One region of the Kluyvera fluvialis genome, then DNA from elsewhere that is predicted to be linked to it. Evidence: predicted binding sites of a transcription regulator. Region 1 holds the regulator's gene; each other region holds the start of a gene.
The links. The regulator CRP, encoded in region 1, controls carbon source genes, mostly activating them, when cyclic AMP is high. The targets are predictions, from matches to a motif close to ATGTGANNNNNNTCACAT.
Positions count from the first base shown of each region.

Region 1 (3,825 bases):
CAGGCAGCCGATAATGGTGTCGAGAAAACGGGCGACGATAAACTGCTCACCGTTCAGCGTGAGGATTTGCAGGGTGTATACCGCTGTGATGGTGAAGCCGACGGTCGCCCAACCATAGCTGCGGCGGATAATCAGATAACTCCCCAGCGTGATGAGCAGCATTCCGGTGAGCGCCAGCCCCTGCGGCGTGTGGAAGTGCAGGGCCACGGCGGCGATAACCAGACCCGCCAGCGTGCCCGCCGCACGGTGGAAAATGCGCACACGGGTCGCACCGTAACCGTTTTGCGTGACCAATAATATCGTCATTAAAATCCAGTACGGTTTAGGCAAATGCAGCGCCGCGCCCATCAGGCTGGCGATGCTCAGCATCACGCTTAACCGGGCGGCATTGCGCAGTGCGGGGGACTTCAGCGACAGATAGCTTTTTAACGCCTGCAACAGCGGCAGGCGGCGCTCTTTATCCGCCATCAGATTGCGCGGATACAGCGGCCTTTGGAAGCGCAGTACGCGAGCAATGCGGCTGAAATGCCAGGCACAGAACTGCCCAACCGGGTTATCCGGGTGCTGTTCGGTGATTTTCTCCAGCGCGCCAATCTGTTTTTTCATACTGAAACGGCTGGGATAGCGGTGATAGAGAATGTCATCCGCGAGCACCCGCAGGCGCGCGGCGACGGTCTGGGCATTCCAGCGGATCACCGCCTCAGCGTGGCTACGTTCGACCAGTTTTTGCACCTCCTCTGGCTGATGCAGACTCACCGAAATGTGCTCCTGTAGATCAAGGCCAATCTGGAAGGCGCGCAGCAGGCGTTTGTAATCGTTATTCTGGTTTGCCGCCAGCATGTGTAGCTGCTGATAACACTGAGAAATAAGGTCAACCACCTTTTGCTGGCGGCTTAAAAGCGGCGGCAGCGCGGTGTTGGGGTCGGTGTGCTGCGTCAGGAGGCTATATTTTGCTTCGCAATAGTCGGCGAGCTGGCGGTAGAGCAGGCTTAGTGACTCGCGCAGCGGCTGCTCGCGCCAAATCCAAAACCACCACCAGTTGAATAATCCATACCACAGCGTGCCGAGTGCGTAGATAAGCAGCGGCTGCCAAATGGGCATATTACCAGCCAGGCTGAGGGTAAAAATAGCGGCAATCAGCGAAGCCGGCAGCAGCCGCCCGTGCAGGGAGCTTATCTCCGCCGTTACGCCCAAAATCAGCGCCAGCCCGCTGAGAATCAACGGTAGCGGAACCTCGCGCGCCAGCAACAACTGAACGGCAAGACTGCATCCGGCGAACAGACAGCCGCCAATAATCAGGCGTTTGAAAAAACGTTTATGCGGGGTATCAAGACCGGCAATATTGCAGCAGGCGGGAACCAGCGAAAACAGCAGACCTTGTTGAAGATGGCCGAAGATAAGGCCAATGGCGACCGGCAAACATAACACCAGCGTTTGCCGCAGTGCATAGTTGACTTCCGGGTGGTAAATCAGCCTGCGCCACATAAGAGACAAAAACGGCGTACCGTTGGAACAATACGCCGTTTTAAAGGATTAGCGAGTACCGTAAACGACAATCGTTTTGCCGTGTGCGGAGATCAGGTTTTGATCTTCCAGCATTTTCAGAATACGGCCCACTGTTTCACGGGAGCAGCCCACGATCTGACCAATTTCCTGACGGGTGATTTTGATCTGCATACCGTCCGGGTGAGTCATGGCGTCCGGCTGTTTTGCCAGGTTCAGCAGCGTCTGTGCGATACGACCTGTCACGTCCAGGAATGCCAGGTTGCCGACTTTTTCAGACGTGACTTGCAGACGACGTGCCATTTGCGAAGAGAGACGCATCAGGATGTCTGGGTTAACCTGAATCAGCTGACGGAATTTTTTATAAGAGATTTCAGCAACTTCACAAGCGGTTTTTGCCCGTACCCACGCGCTGCGTTCCTGGCCTTCTTCAAACAGGCCTAACTCGCCGATAAAATCGCCCTGGTTAAGGTAAGAGAGGATCATCTCTTTCCCTTCTTCGTCCTTGATGAGTACAGCCACTGAGCCTTTGACGATGTAATACAGCGTTTCTGCTTTTTCACCCTGGTGAATCAGCGTGCTCTTCGAGGGGTACTTATGAATATGGCAATGAGACAAGAACCATTCGAGAGTCGGGTCTGTTTGCGGTTTGCCAAGCACCATGCGCGGTTATCCTCTGTTATAAGCTCTTTCCGGCGGCAAAAACATTGCAGCCACCGGTTGCAATAGTATCCTTCCCGTTACCTGGGAAGTCGGCTGTCGAATATTGCCGCAGCCTGTAATGTGATGTCCTCTGCATACATGCAGTACGTTTATGTATTACCGTAGCATCCTGACTGTTTTAGCATAGCTTGAGCCGTGTGTCTCCTGGTGTCTCGCTTCAGCATGACGGCGATCGCCTTCCGTTGCGAGATTTGTTATGTGCGCGTAATCTGGGAAGAAAATTGCAACCTGGGAGTTAAATATTATGCAAGCGCGTGTGAAATGGGTTGAGGGGATGACCTTCCTCGGTGAGTCGGCTTCTGGCCACCAAATTTTGATGGACGGCAACTCTGGCGATAAAGCGCCAAGCCCGATGGAAATCGTGCTAATGGCGGCCGGTGGTTGTAGCGCAATTGACGTGGTGTCTATTCTGCAAAAAGGCCGCTATGACGTTTCTGACTGCGAAGTAAAGCTCACTTCCGTACGCCGCGAAGAAGCACCGCGCCTGTTCACGCACATCAACCTGCACTTCATTGTGAGCGGTAAAGAGTTGAAAGATGCGGCTGTTGCACGCGCGGTTGACCTGTCGGCGGAGAAATACTGCTCAGTGGCGTTGATGCTGGGTAAAGCTGTCAACATCACGCACTCATACGAAGTGATTGAAGGCTGATATCCGTGATTGCCCGGCGGCGTCCTGCCTATCGGGCAATCGTGATGATTCAGGCGTTGTTCTTCTCTTCCACTAACCGCTGTACCAGCGGCATCATAATCAACTCCATCGCCAGCCCCATCTTGCCGCCGGGAACGACCAGCGTATTCATATGCGAGATAAACGAGCCTTGCAGCATCGCCAGCAGCCACGGGTAGTCAATCCCTTCCAGGTTGCGGAAGTGAATGACCACAAAACTCTCATCCAGTGATGGAATGCTTTTCGCAGCAAACGGGTTAGAGGTATCGACCGTTGGCACTCGCTGGAAGTTGATATGGGTGCGCGAGAACTGCGGAGTAATGTAGTTGATGTAGTCTTCCATTGAGCGCACTACGGAGTCCATCACCGCCTCACGCGAATGCCCACGCTCGCTGGTGTCGCGAATCATCTTCTGAATCCACTCCAGGTTGACGATAGGCACTACGCCAACCAGCAAATCAACATGACGTGCGACGTCATGCTGTGGCGTCACTACGCCGCCGTGCAGCCCTTCATAGAACAGGACATCGGTGGGTTCCGGCAATGGCTGCCAGGGGGTGAACGTCCCCGGTACTTGATCCCACGGTACGGCTTCATCGTAGGTATGCAGATATTTACGCGACTGCCCTTTACCGCTCAGGCCGTACTCTCGAAAGGTTTGTTCAAGCAGGCCGAAGTCATTGGCGTCCGGGCCGAAATAGCTGATATGACGGCCCAGATCACGAGCCTTACGAATGGCCATATCCATTTCTGGGCGGGTGTAACGATGGAAACTGTCGCCTTCAACTTCCGCTGAACGCAGGTTGAGCTGGGCAAATATTTTACGAAAGGCCAGGCTGGTGGTGGTGGTTCCCGCTCCGCTGGAGCCGGTAACAGCAATAACTGGATGTTTGGCAGACATGCGAATAACTCCCTGAACAGGCGACAGAACG
Region 1 is NZ_AP046142.1:413,417-417,241, forward strand. Features, by position in the region: gene AC6I4B_RS01910 (YccS/YhfK family putative transporter) at 1-1,485, opposite strand, end outside; gene crp (cAMP-activated global transcriptional regulator CRP) at 1,534-2,166, opposite strand; gene AC6I4B_RS01920 (OsmC family protein) at 2,471-2,875, shown strand; gene AC6I4B_RS01925 (phosphoribulokinase) at 2,925-3,794, opposite strand.

Region 2 (3,825 bases), 540 kb from region 1:
CGGCGTACAACAGCGCCAGGCTATCGAAAATGCAGCGCGCCAGTTCAGCGGCTCTGGTCGGGATCGGCTGGCCCGTTTCGCGACAAGCGGCCTGAATTTCAGCGCTCATATGTTCTGGATTAATAAAGCGATCGTCGTTCGGGTTAATCAGGCAGCGGCAGGCTGGCAGTGCCTCGGTTTTCGCAATCAGCGTGGGCAGGTCGCGCACTTCCTGTTCTTTCAACACGCGTTGCAGCAGCCACAGCCCCATAATGTTTTTCAGCACCCGATAACGCCCTTCTGCACCGCCTTCATTGGTGATGTTGGCGCGCTGCGCTTGCTCGCTGGTGTACGGCGTTTTACTTTCAAACCCCATCAGCGACCAGGTGCCGGAAGAGAGATAAGCCGCATCGGCGCTGGCAAGCGGCGAGGCGATCACCGCGCTGGCGGTATCGTGGCTTGCCACCGCGACGACCGGAATATCATTCCCCTGCGGGCAAACCCACTGGCCGATAACATTGCCCGGATGCGTCGGCGTGCCAAACCAGGACGCCGGTGCGCCCGTCCAGTTGAGCAGGTCTTCATCCCAGTTATCGCTTTCGATATTCACCAATTGCGTGGTGGTCGCGTTGGTGTATTCCCAGTTCATCTTGCCGGTCAGGCGGTAGCTGAAATAGTCAGGGATCAGCAGTGCGTGGGCAGCCTGTGCAACCAGCTCCGGCTGTTGCTCAACCAGCGCGCGTAGCTGATACAGGGTGTTGAATGGCAGAAACTGAATGCCGCTGCGGCGATAAATGTTGCCTTTGCCAAGCTGTTCCATCGCTCTGGCCATCATGCCGTCGGTGCGGCTATCGCGATAGGCGACGGGCAGCCCCACTCGCTGGCCGTTTTTGTCCAGCAGGACGTAGTCCACGCCCCAGGTGTCGATGCCGATGCTGTCAATGCGGATACCTTCATCACACACTTTGTTCAGGCCGGTGCGGATTTCTGCTTCCAGGCTATCGATATCCCAGGTGTCAAAACCCGCCTGTTTATGCAGGTTGTTAACGAAACGGTGGATTTCGCGCAGTGAAAGTGAACGCCGTTCGGCGTCGTAACACGCCAGCATTACACGCCCGCTTGAGGCACCTAAATCGACGGCCACACAATGGCGAAAAGTCATGGCAAGAGTCCTTCTAAGAGTCATTGCAGACAGTCTAAAAAAAGGACTCAGACACAACCTTCTCGTTACTGACAGGCCAAATAGGGCGCTGGCAAGAAAGCAAAGATGAACGTGAGGGAGTTCACAAATTCCTGCGATGGCACTGCGCGGAGTGGGTGTGATGGCGTCCGCATTTCCCGATCTTTCCGGCTGTTTCTTGAAAAAATGACCAGTTTTGCGCGCTTTGCTGTCAAAACGTTAAGGTGAGATGGGCCGTCTAATATTACTATCCTGATAATATTTCTCATTTGGCGGGAGTCGTTATGACCGTACTACACAGCGTGGATTTCTTTTCATCAGGTAAGATGCCCGTTGCTATCGAACCACGGCTACCGCAAGCGGCATTTCCTGAACATCATCATGATTTTAATGAGATTGTTATCGTTGAGTACGGTACGGGCATTCATGTGCTGAATGGCCAGCCATATACTATTTGCGGAGGTACGGTTTGCTTTGTGCGGGACGTTGATAGACACCTTTACGAGCACACCGATAACCTGTGTTTGACCAACGTGCTGTACCGCGCGGCGGATGCTTTCCAGTTCTTGTCAGGTTTGAATAAGTTGCTGCCGCAGGAACAAGATGGTCACTACCCTTCGCACTGGCGCGTGAACCAAAACACGTTGCAGCAGGTTAGGGCTATCGTCAGCCAGATGGAAGAGGCCAACGACAGCACCGATATGATGGCGCTGGCGAACCGCGAAATTCTGTTTATGCAGTTGCTGGTGGCGCTGCGTAAAGGCAGCCAGGAGCAGGGCGTGATGGATAACGATGCGCGCCTGAATTTGCTGATGGCCTGGCTGGAAGAACACTTTGCAGAAGACGTGTGCTGGGAAGCGTTGGCCGCGCGGTTTTCACTGTCGCTGCGCACGTTGCATCGCCAACTGAAACACTGCACCGGCCTGACGCCGCAGCGCTACCTCAACCGCCTGCGCCTGATTAAAGCACGGCACTTGCTGCGCCATAGCGATGAAAGCGTGACGGACATTGCCTACCATTGTGGCTTTGGCGACAGTAATCACTTTTCAACGCTGTTTCGCCGAGAATTCGACTGGTCGCCACGCGATATTCGCCAGGGGCGCGACACCATGCTTCAGTAACGCGAAGGGAATCACCGTTTTTTTACCTCAAAACGGCTAAAAATAGAGAGTTGTTCGTCGTGAGGTATCCGCGTGTCAGATCAGTTAATTCTTCGTAAGGCCGATTTTTTTGTGAATACGGCGCAGGCCGTGACCGTGGCCGATCGCTATCCGCAGAACGTTTTCGCTGAACATACCCATGAATTTTGCGAGCTGGTGCTGGTTTGGCGCGGCAACGGCTTGCACATCCTCAACGACCGTCCTTACCGCATCACCCGTGGCGATTTGTTTTACATCCGCGCGGAAGATAAACACTCTTATGCATCCGTTAACGATCTGGTTTTACAGAATATTATCTACTGCCCCGAGCGCTTAAAGCTTAACCTGGATTGGGTGGCTCATATTCCGGGGCTGCACGGTTCGCACTGGGCTTCGCACTGGCGAATTGGCAGCACTGGTATGACTCAGGCGCGGAATATTATGAATCAACTGGAGAACGAGTGCCGCAAAGAGGACGAGCTGGCAAATGAGATGTCGGAACTGCTGTTTGCTCAGTTGGTGGTGTGCCTCAAGCGGCATCGTTACGCCACGGATAACCAGGCGGCAACGCAGAGCGAAGCGCTGCTGGATAAGCTGTTAACGGCGTTGGCGGGTAGCCTTAATCGCCCGTTTGCGCTCGACGAATTTTGCGAGCAGCAAGCCTGTAGCGAGCGTGCGCTACGCCAACAATTTCGCAGCCAGACCGGTATGACTATCAACCATTACCTGCGACAACTGCGCATTTGTCATGCTCAGTACCTGTTATCGCATACCGAAAAGCTGATTGGTGAAGTGGCCATGCAGTGCGGTTTTGAAGACAGTAACTATTTTTCAGTGGTCTTTAACCGCGAAGTTGGGATGACGCCAGGGCAATGGCGCCATCGTAGTCGGGTTATAGCATAATATATAAATATGGTTTATATATTGCAGTGGCATTTTGATACATATTCAGACTAAATCAGACATATTTAGTGAATGCTCTGTGCAATAAATCACAGTTGCTCTTTTATTTTTACTTTATTCTCAACAAACTTATTTGTCGGAGTAACGTTTGTGTTGACCAATTCTATAATCATCAAAAGTCTGCTTTTAATTTTGCTATCTTGCGATCGCAAAATTAAAAGTATGCTTGATTATTTTTGCTGGTTTAATTCCGTTAACGATCTGGCTGAAAATGATATCGCCGAGCAGGAGTGTATGGATACGCAAATGGCGCGCGAATGGTCCTGTCTGTGGGGCTGCGCCAGCGAGGCTATCGGCGCGAGCGTACGTCAGAGCTGCCATCGTCCTGCCCGTTTTGGCCTGCATTTCCCGCAGGCGCTGCTGTGCCGTCGCAAACGTGACGAGCTGGCCTTCAGTTTCCGTAACTCCAGCCTGCATCAACTGTTAGTTTGCCGCCATGCCAGCGGTGCTGACGGTGAAAGCCAGGCTTATCAATTTGTTAGTCCTACACAAAGCACAATGCGCACTTTCGCCATTGTGCTTTTTTTATTGCCTGAATCTACGAGGAATCATTATGTACATTGT
Region 2 is NZ_AP046142.1:4,840,402-4,844,226, reverse strand. Features, by position in the region: gene rhaB (rhamnulokinase) at 1-1,141, opposite strand, end outside; gene rhaS (HTH-type transcriptional activator RhaS) at 1,444-2,280, shown strand; gene rhaR (HTH-type transcriptional activator RhaR) at 2,353-3,201, shown strand; gene AC6I4B_RS22835 (hypothetical protein) at 3,397-3,678, opposite strand; gene AC6I4B_RS22830 (PTS fructose transporter subunit IIB) at 3,815-3,825, shown strand, end outside.
Region 2: the regulator CRP is predicted to act here: its motif matches at 1,297-1,314, upstream of rhaS (HTH-type transcriptional activator RhaS).

Region 3 (3,825 bases), 2.1 Mb from region 1:
TACCGAACAGCATACGGCCTTTCTCACCACCAGACAGCACTTTAGCAGGCTTCTTGATATCATCCTGGCTGAACAGCAGACGACCCAGAATGCTGCGCACCGCCTGCTCGTCATCGCCTTCTTGTTTCCACTGGCTCATCCATTCAAAAACGGTCAGGTCATTTTCAAACTCAAATTCGTGATCCTGCGCGTAATAGCCAATCTGCGCATTTTCAGACCATTTCACCGTACCGCTATCTGGCGTTAAATCGCCAACCAGGGTTTTCATCAGCGTGGATTTACCCACGCCGTTGGTGCCAAGGATCGCCAGTTTTTCACCGACTTCCAGCAGCAGGTTGACGTTTTTAAACAGCGGGCCGTTATCGAAGCCTTTGCTGAGCGCTTCCACTTCCAGCGCGTTACGGAACAGTTTCTTGTCCTGTTCGAAACGAATGAACGGGTTCTGGCGGCTGGAAGCCTTCACTTCATCAAGTTTGATTTTGTCAATCTGACGCGCGCGCGAAGTCGCCTGACGAGATTTAGAAGCGTTGGCGCTAAAGCGGCTAACAAAGGATTGCAGGTCAGCAATCTGCGCTTTTTTCTTGGCGTTATCGGCCAGCAGACGTTCACGCGCCTGAGTTGCAGCGGTCATGTACTCGTCGTAGTTACCAGCGTAAACACGCAGTTCACCGTAGTCGAGATCCGCCATGTGGGTACAGACCATGTTCAGGAAGTGACGGTCGTGCGAAATAATAATCATGGTGCTGTCACGCTCGTTCAGCACCTGCTCCAGCCAACGAATGGTGTCGATGTCCAGGTTGTTGGTTGGTTCGTCGAGCAGCAGAATGTCTGGGTTAGAGAACAGCGCCTGTGCCAACAGCACACGCAGTTTCCAACCTGGCGCGACTTCGCTCATTGGGCCGTAATGCTGTTCCAGCGGGATCCCCACGCCCAGCAGCAGTTCACCGGCGCGCGCTTCAGCGGAGTAACCGTCCATTTCGCCGTACAGCACTTCGAGATCAGCCACTTTATAGCCGTCTTCTTCGCTCATTTCCGGCAACGCGTAAATACGGTCGCGCTCTTGTTTTACTTCCCACAGTTCGCCGTGGCCCATGATAACGGTATCCAGCACGCTGAACTCTTCAAAGGCGAACTGATCCTGACGCAGCTTACCGATGCGTTCGTTAGGGTCGAGGGAAACGTTGCCCAGCGTCGGTTCTAAGTCGCCGCCGAGGATTTTCATAAAGGTCGATTTGCCGCTCCCGTTTGCGCCAATCAGGCCGTAACGGTTGCCGCCGCCAAATTTGACGGAGATGTTTTCGAACAGCGGCTTACTGCCGAACTGCATGGTGACGTTGCTGGTAACTAACACGGGAGTATCCTGAAGAATGTGACAAACCGCCTATTATGCCACAAGTACGAATAAAAAGCGCCCGCCTTTGCCGGAGACTAAACTGTAACTCAAGTGAAAAAAATGTGATTTCGTACACATCCGAATTCCCTGTGACCACGAATGCACATATAATGCGCTTCTACCAACAGACTGAATTCTCAAACAACCGCCGTAATGGCACTGATACCTCTCACAACATGAACATGAAATTAACAACGCTTTTCGCTGCGGCGCTCGCTGTCGTAGGTTTCTGCAAGTCCGCCTCGGCCGTGACGTATCCGCTGCCGACGGATGGTAGCCGTGTCATCGGCCAGAACCAGGTTATTACGATTCCAGAAGGCAACACTCAGCCGCTGGAATATTTCGCTGCGCAGTACCAGATGGGGCTTTCCAACATGCTGGAAGCCAACCCTGGGGTGGACACCTTCCTGCCGAAAGGCGGCACAGTGCTGAATATCCCACAGCAGTTGATCCTGCCGGATACCGTGCATGAAGGCATCATCATCAACAGCGCTGAAATGCGTCTGTACTATTACCCGAAAGGCACTAACACCGTTATCGTGCTGCCAATCGGTATCGGCCAGCTCGGCAAAGATACGCCAATCAACTGGACGACTAAGGTAGAACGTAAGAAGGCTGGCCCAACCTGGACGCCGACCGCCAAAATGCACGCTGAATACGCCGCCGCAGGCAACCCGCTGCCGGCCGTTGTTCCAGCAGGCCCGGATAACCCGATGGGTCTGTACGCGCTGTACATTGGCCGTCTGTACGCCATTCACGGCACTAACGCGAACTTCGGCGTTGGCCTGCGCGTAAGCCACGGCTGTGTGCGTCTGCGTAACGAAGACATCAAATTCCTGTTCCAGAACGTGCCTGTCGGTACTCGCGTACAGTTTATTGATGAGCCAGTGAAAGCGACCACCGAGCCAGATGGCAGCCGCTTTATCGAAGTTCACAACCCACTGTCAACGACCGAAGCGCAGTTTGAAGGCGGCGAAATGGTTCCTGTCGTGCTGAACAAGTCCGTACAGGCGGTAACCAACCAGTCTGACGTTGACCAGAGCATTGTTGACCAGGCGGTTAAAAACCGTTCCGGTATGCCGATTCGTCTGAACTGATCTCACGATAGATGATAAAAAGGGCGGGTGTTTATCACCCGCCCTTTTTTTATCGATTCATCTGTAGAAATCGCCTGATGGCGCGGGTTTGTAGGCCGGATAAGGCGTTTACGCCGCCATCCGGCATTCAGGCACAAAGCCTGATGGCGCTGCGCTTATCAGGCCTACGCAGGTTTGTACGCCACCATTTTGAGTAGGCCGGATAAGGCGTTACGCCGCCATCCGGCATTCAGGCACAAAGCCTGATGGCGCTGCGCTTATCAGGCCTACGTGGGTTTGTACGCCACCATTTTGTGTAGGCCTGACAAGGAATACCTGCACAATGTTTATCCGTTGTTCACAATCACGATCCCGCCATGATCGTAACGATAGTGGCAATGCGCGTACTCCAGCGGTGTGCCATCATCCAGGTAGATAACCTGCTCCACTTCCAGAATCGGATCGCTGATTTCACAATGAAGATGCTGGCGGTCAAGTTCGTTGGGTTTCAGCGCGCGTACTACGCGGTATGACCCCATCATTTTCAGCCCTAAATTATCCTGCACGTAGCGAAACACTGAGCTTTCAAGATGCTCTTTGCTTAGCCCAGGAACCAGCGATACCGGCATAACGGTGCTGTCTAGCGACAGCGGCTCGCCATTCAGCAAACGCAGACGAACAAAATCGTAAACCGGCGCATCGGCGTTAATCAGCAGCGAAGATTGCTCTTTTTCGGTCGGAAAACGCAGCTCAAAGCGCACCACCTGGCTTGCCACCGTGCCCAAATGCTCCCAGGTTTCGGTCGCGCCAGCGTAATCGCTGCCGTGAACATCCCACTGCGAGAGTTGCAGGAAGTTTTTGCGCACAAACGTCCCCTGCCCCTTGCGGGTATACACTAGCCCTTCAACAATCAGTTGACGCATTGCCTGCTGAATGGTCATACGGCTGGTGCCAAACTCTGCCGCCAGCGCAAACTGGTCGGGCAATGGCTCAGAAGCGGGATACTGCCGACTCATGATCCGTTTTTTAATTTCCCGCGCTATCGCGATGTACTTCGCTGCCATCACCCGCTCCTGTGGTTACATCTCTTCGCCGTTGCTGTGAATGACTTTTTTCAGCCACGCATAGCTTTTCTTCGGTACACGGCATAAATCTTTTAAGTCGTGGTTTTCACGGTTTACGTACACTACGCCGTAGCGTTTACGCATATCGCCCTGTGAGCTAAGAATATCAATCAGCCCCCAGCCCAGATAGCCAATGACTTGCGCACCATCTTCGAAAATAGCCTCTTTCATGGCGTTGATATGATCACGATGGTAGGCAATACGATAATCGTCAGCGACCATATTCTCACCG
Region 3 is NZ_AP046142.1:3,294,685-3,298,509, forward strand. Features, by position in the region: gene AC6I4B_RS15505 (ABC-F family ATPase) at 1-1,351, opposite strand, end outside; gene ldtB (L,D-transpeptidase) at 1,570-2,490, shown strand; gene AC6I4B_RS15515 (GntR family transcriptional regulator) at 2,817-3,533, opposite strand; gene AC6I4B_RS15520 (glycoside hydrolase family 1 protein) at 3,549-3,825, opposite strand, start outside.
Region 3: the regulator CRP is predicted to act here: its motif matches at 1,454-1,471, upstream of AC6I4B_RS15505 (ABC-F family ATPase).

Region 4 (3,825 bases), 490 kb from region 1:
GAGCAGTGGGATATTCCGTTGCCCGCCGTTGTGACACCAGCAAAAGTGTGGCAATGGTAGACAATTTACGTCGATTGACACCGCTGTTTTTTTGACCTACATTCCTCGGTAAAGGGTGAGGGAGGCGAACCTCCCTCCTGCTTCTTTATGTTAATAGGCTGGGTAAGCGATCATTAACAAAATAAGCAGCATGATGAGGTAATTCATCATCGTCCCTTTCCTTATTAGGGCCCCTGCTTCGGTAGGGGCTTTTCCGTTTCAGCGTCCTGCTGAATCCCTATCGTAAATTTCTTTTACTGATGAGCAATGCACACTACGACCTTAAATCGCGATTTGCGCTAAGCCTCGCGAAACGGATGTATGAGAAGCAGAAGATGGCAGGACGGGGAGTAACGAGGGGAATGCGGGCAGACCACTTGCCTGCCCGTTAATCAGAAATTAGAACAGCATACGTGCGCGAACCGTACCCGGAATCGCTTTCATGCTTTGCAGTGCTTTCAGCGCTACGTCTTCTTCCGCTTCAATATCAATAACCACGTAGCCCATTTGCGGGGTGGTTTGCAGGTACTGCGCGGCGATGTTCACCCCTTGCTCGGCGAAAATCTGGTTAATAGCGGTCAACACGCCAGGACGGTTTTCGTGGATGTGCAGTAGGCGGCGGCCACCGTGCAACGGCAGGGAGACTTCAGGGAAGTTCACCGCAGAAAGCGTCGAGCCATTGTCAGAATACTTAGCCAGTTTACCCGCGACTTCCAGACCGATATTTTCCTGCGCTTCCTGAGTCGAGCCACCGATGTGCGGCGTCAGAATCACGTTGTCAAATTCGCATAGCGGTGATGTAAACGGATCGCTATTCGTTGCCGGTTCAGTTGGGAACACATCGATAGCCGCGCCGGACAGATGTTTACGCGCCAGCGCATCGCACAGCGCAGGAATATCAACAACCGTACCGCGAGAGGCGTTAATCAACAGCGCACCTGGCTTCATCAGCGCTAACTCTTCAGCGCCTATCATATTTTTAGTCGACGCATTTTCCGGCACATGCAGGCTCACCACGTCGCTCATGTTCAGAAGGTCGGAAAGATGCTGAACCTGCGTCGCGTTACCTAGCGGTAGTTTATTTTCAATGTCGTAGAAGAAAACATGCATCCCCAGAGACTCAGCCAGAATCCCCAGTTGAGTACCGATATGACCGTAACCGATAATCCCCAGTTTTTTACCGCGCGCTTCAAACGAGCCAACCGCCAGTTTATTCCACACGCCACGGTGCGCTTTCGCATTCGCTTCCGGCACACCGCGCAACAGCAGCAAAAGCTCGCCAATCACCAGCTCGGCCACGGAACGGGTGTTCGAGAACGGTGCGTTAAAGACTGGCACTCCGCGCCGGGCTGCCGCTTTTAAGTCAACCTGGTTAGTCCCGATGCAGAAGCAGCCCACGGCGACCAGTTTTTCGGCAGCGGCGAAGATCTCTTCCGTCAAATGAGTACGGGAACGCAGACCGATGAAATGGGCATCACGGATCGACTCTTTCAGCTGTTCGGTGTCCAGCGCGCCTTTGTGAAACTCAATGTTGGTATATCCTGCTGCACGAAGGCTATCCAGCGCCTTCTGGTGTACGCCTTCAACCAGCAGAAATTTAATCTTATCTTTTTCCAGTGATACCTTAGCCATTTCCCCGCCCTGTCTTTGTTTTACTCATGTTGTGTTGAACGAAAGTTCACCTAAGCAACATATCAAAAAAAATTATTGCGGCAATATGAACGTTTGCGTCGCCATGCTGAGGAAATGTCATTCAGCGAGAGATTACAGAACAAAATGCTGAGGAGGATAAATCTACTGGGATGTTAATGGGGTGCTAAGATTAAATGTGACAGATGTCACTAAATTATGCCCATAAAAAAAAGTTAGGGGGAAACGACGTTCCCCCAGGCAGATTACTTCACAATGGTCTTCACGCCATCAGCCGTACCAATGAGCGCAACATCCGCACCACGGTTGGCGAATAATCCAACGGTGACGACACCTGGAATTGCGTTAATCGCATTCTCCAAAGCAATCGCATCGAGGATTTCCAGGCCATGTACGTCCAGAATAACGTTGCCGTTATCCGTCACCACGCCCTGGCGGTATTCCGGGCGACCACCTAGTTTCACCAGTTCACGCGCGACGGCGCTGCGCGCCATTGGAATAACTTCAACCGGCAGTGGGAAGTTACCCAGAATATCAACCTGCTTGGAAGCATCAGCGATACAGATAAATTTGTCGGCCACGGAAGCGATGATTTTTTCACGCGTCAGCGCCGCGCCACCGCCTTTGATCATCTGCATATGACCATTAATTTCATCTGCGCCATCGACGTAGATGCCTAAACGATCGACTTCGTTCAGATCGAAAACGGTGATGCCGAGGCTTTTCAGCTTCTCGGTAGAAGCATCTGAGCTGGAAACCGCGCCTTCGATTTGCCCTTTCATCGTGCCCAACGCGTCAATAAAGTGCGCTGCGGTAGAACCCGTGCCTACACCCACAATCGTACCCGGCTGTACGTATTGAAGCGCCGCCCAGCCTACTGCTTTTTTCAGTTCATCCTGCGTCATGATAGTTTCGCCTGTGGTGTCATTATCTGGCGCGCATTATAGAACAGAACTCTGCAACAATTCGAGTTGGTGACTGGCCTCAAATCGGGCACATACATTCACAGTGTTAATACGTGATATTTATCACAGAAAAGTGCAAACCATTTTCGTCTGTATCTGCGTTAAATTTATGTCATAGTGCAGGTAATACCTACAGGGGAGTCGCTCAAAGTAATGAAACGTCCGGACTACAGAACACTACAGGCGCTTGATGCCGTTATCAGGGAACGTGGTTTTGAACGCGCCGCGCAGAAACTGTGCATCACTCAGTCCGCCGTCTCGCAGAGAATTAAACAACTCGAGAACATGTTTGGACAGCCGTTGCTGGTTCGTACCGTGCCACCGCGCCCCACCGAACAGGGACAAAAGCTGCTGGCGTTGCTGCGCCAGGTTGAGCTGCTGGAAGAAGAGTGGCTGGGCGATGAAACCGGCTCTACGCCGCTGCTGCTGTCGCTGGCGGTCAACGCCGACAGTCTGGCAACCTGGCTGCTGCCCGCATTGGCAGAGGTGTTGGGGAGTTCGCCTATCCGCCTGAATTTACAGGTGGAAGATGAAACGCGTACCCAAGAACGCCTGCGTCGCGGTGAAGTGGTTGGCGCGGTCAGTATTCAACCACAGGCGCTGCCAAGCTGCCTGGTTGATCAGCTTGGCGCCCTCGACTATCTGTTTGTCGGTTCAAAGCCGTTTGCCGAGCGTTATTTCCCTAATGGCGTCACCCGCTCCGCGCTGTTGAAAGCCCCTGCGGTGGCGTTCGACCATTTGGACGATATGCATCAGGCGTTTTTACAGCAGAATTTCGATTTGCCGCCGGGCAGCGTACCGTGCCATATCGTTAATTCATCTGAAGCATTTGTCCAACTGGCTCGCCAGGGCACAACCTGCTGTATGATTCCGCACCTGCAAATTGAAAAAGAGTTAGCCAGCGGCGAGCTTATCGACCTCACGCCGGGCCTGTTCCAGCGTCGGATGCTCTACTGGCACCGTTTTGCGCCAGAAAGCCGGATGATGCGCAAAGTCACCGATGCCCTGTTAACTTACGGGCATAAAGTGTTACGTCAGGATTAAGTCGGAAAGAAAAACCCCTCGCAAGCGAGGGGTTGAATAGACGGTTACTTCGCGGCGGCTGGCGCTGCTGCGGGAGCTGGGGCCGCAGCCTGCTCAGGCTGAAGCTGGAATACCACATCAACCTGGT
Region 4 is NZ_AP046142.1:901,409-905,233, reverse strand. Features, by position in the region: gene AC6I4B_RS04375 (5-formyltetrahydrofolate cyclo-ligase) at 1-60, shown strand, start outside; gene serA (phosphoglycerate dehydrogenase) at 439-1,671, opposite strand; gene rpiA (ribose-5-phosphate isomerase RpiA) at 1,935-2,594, opposite strand; gene argP (DNA-binding transcriptional regulator ArgP) at 2,808-3,698, shown strand; gene AC6I4B_RS04355 (oxidative stress defense protein) at 3,743-3,825, opposite strand, start outside.
Region 4: the regulator CRP is predicted to act here: its motif matches at 1,866-1,883, upstream of serA (phosphoglycerate dehydrogenase).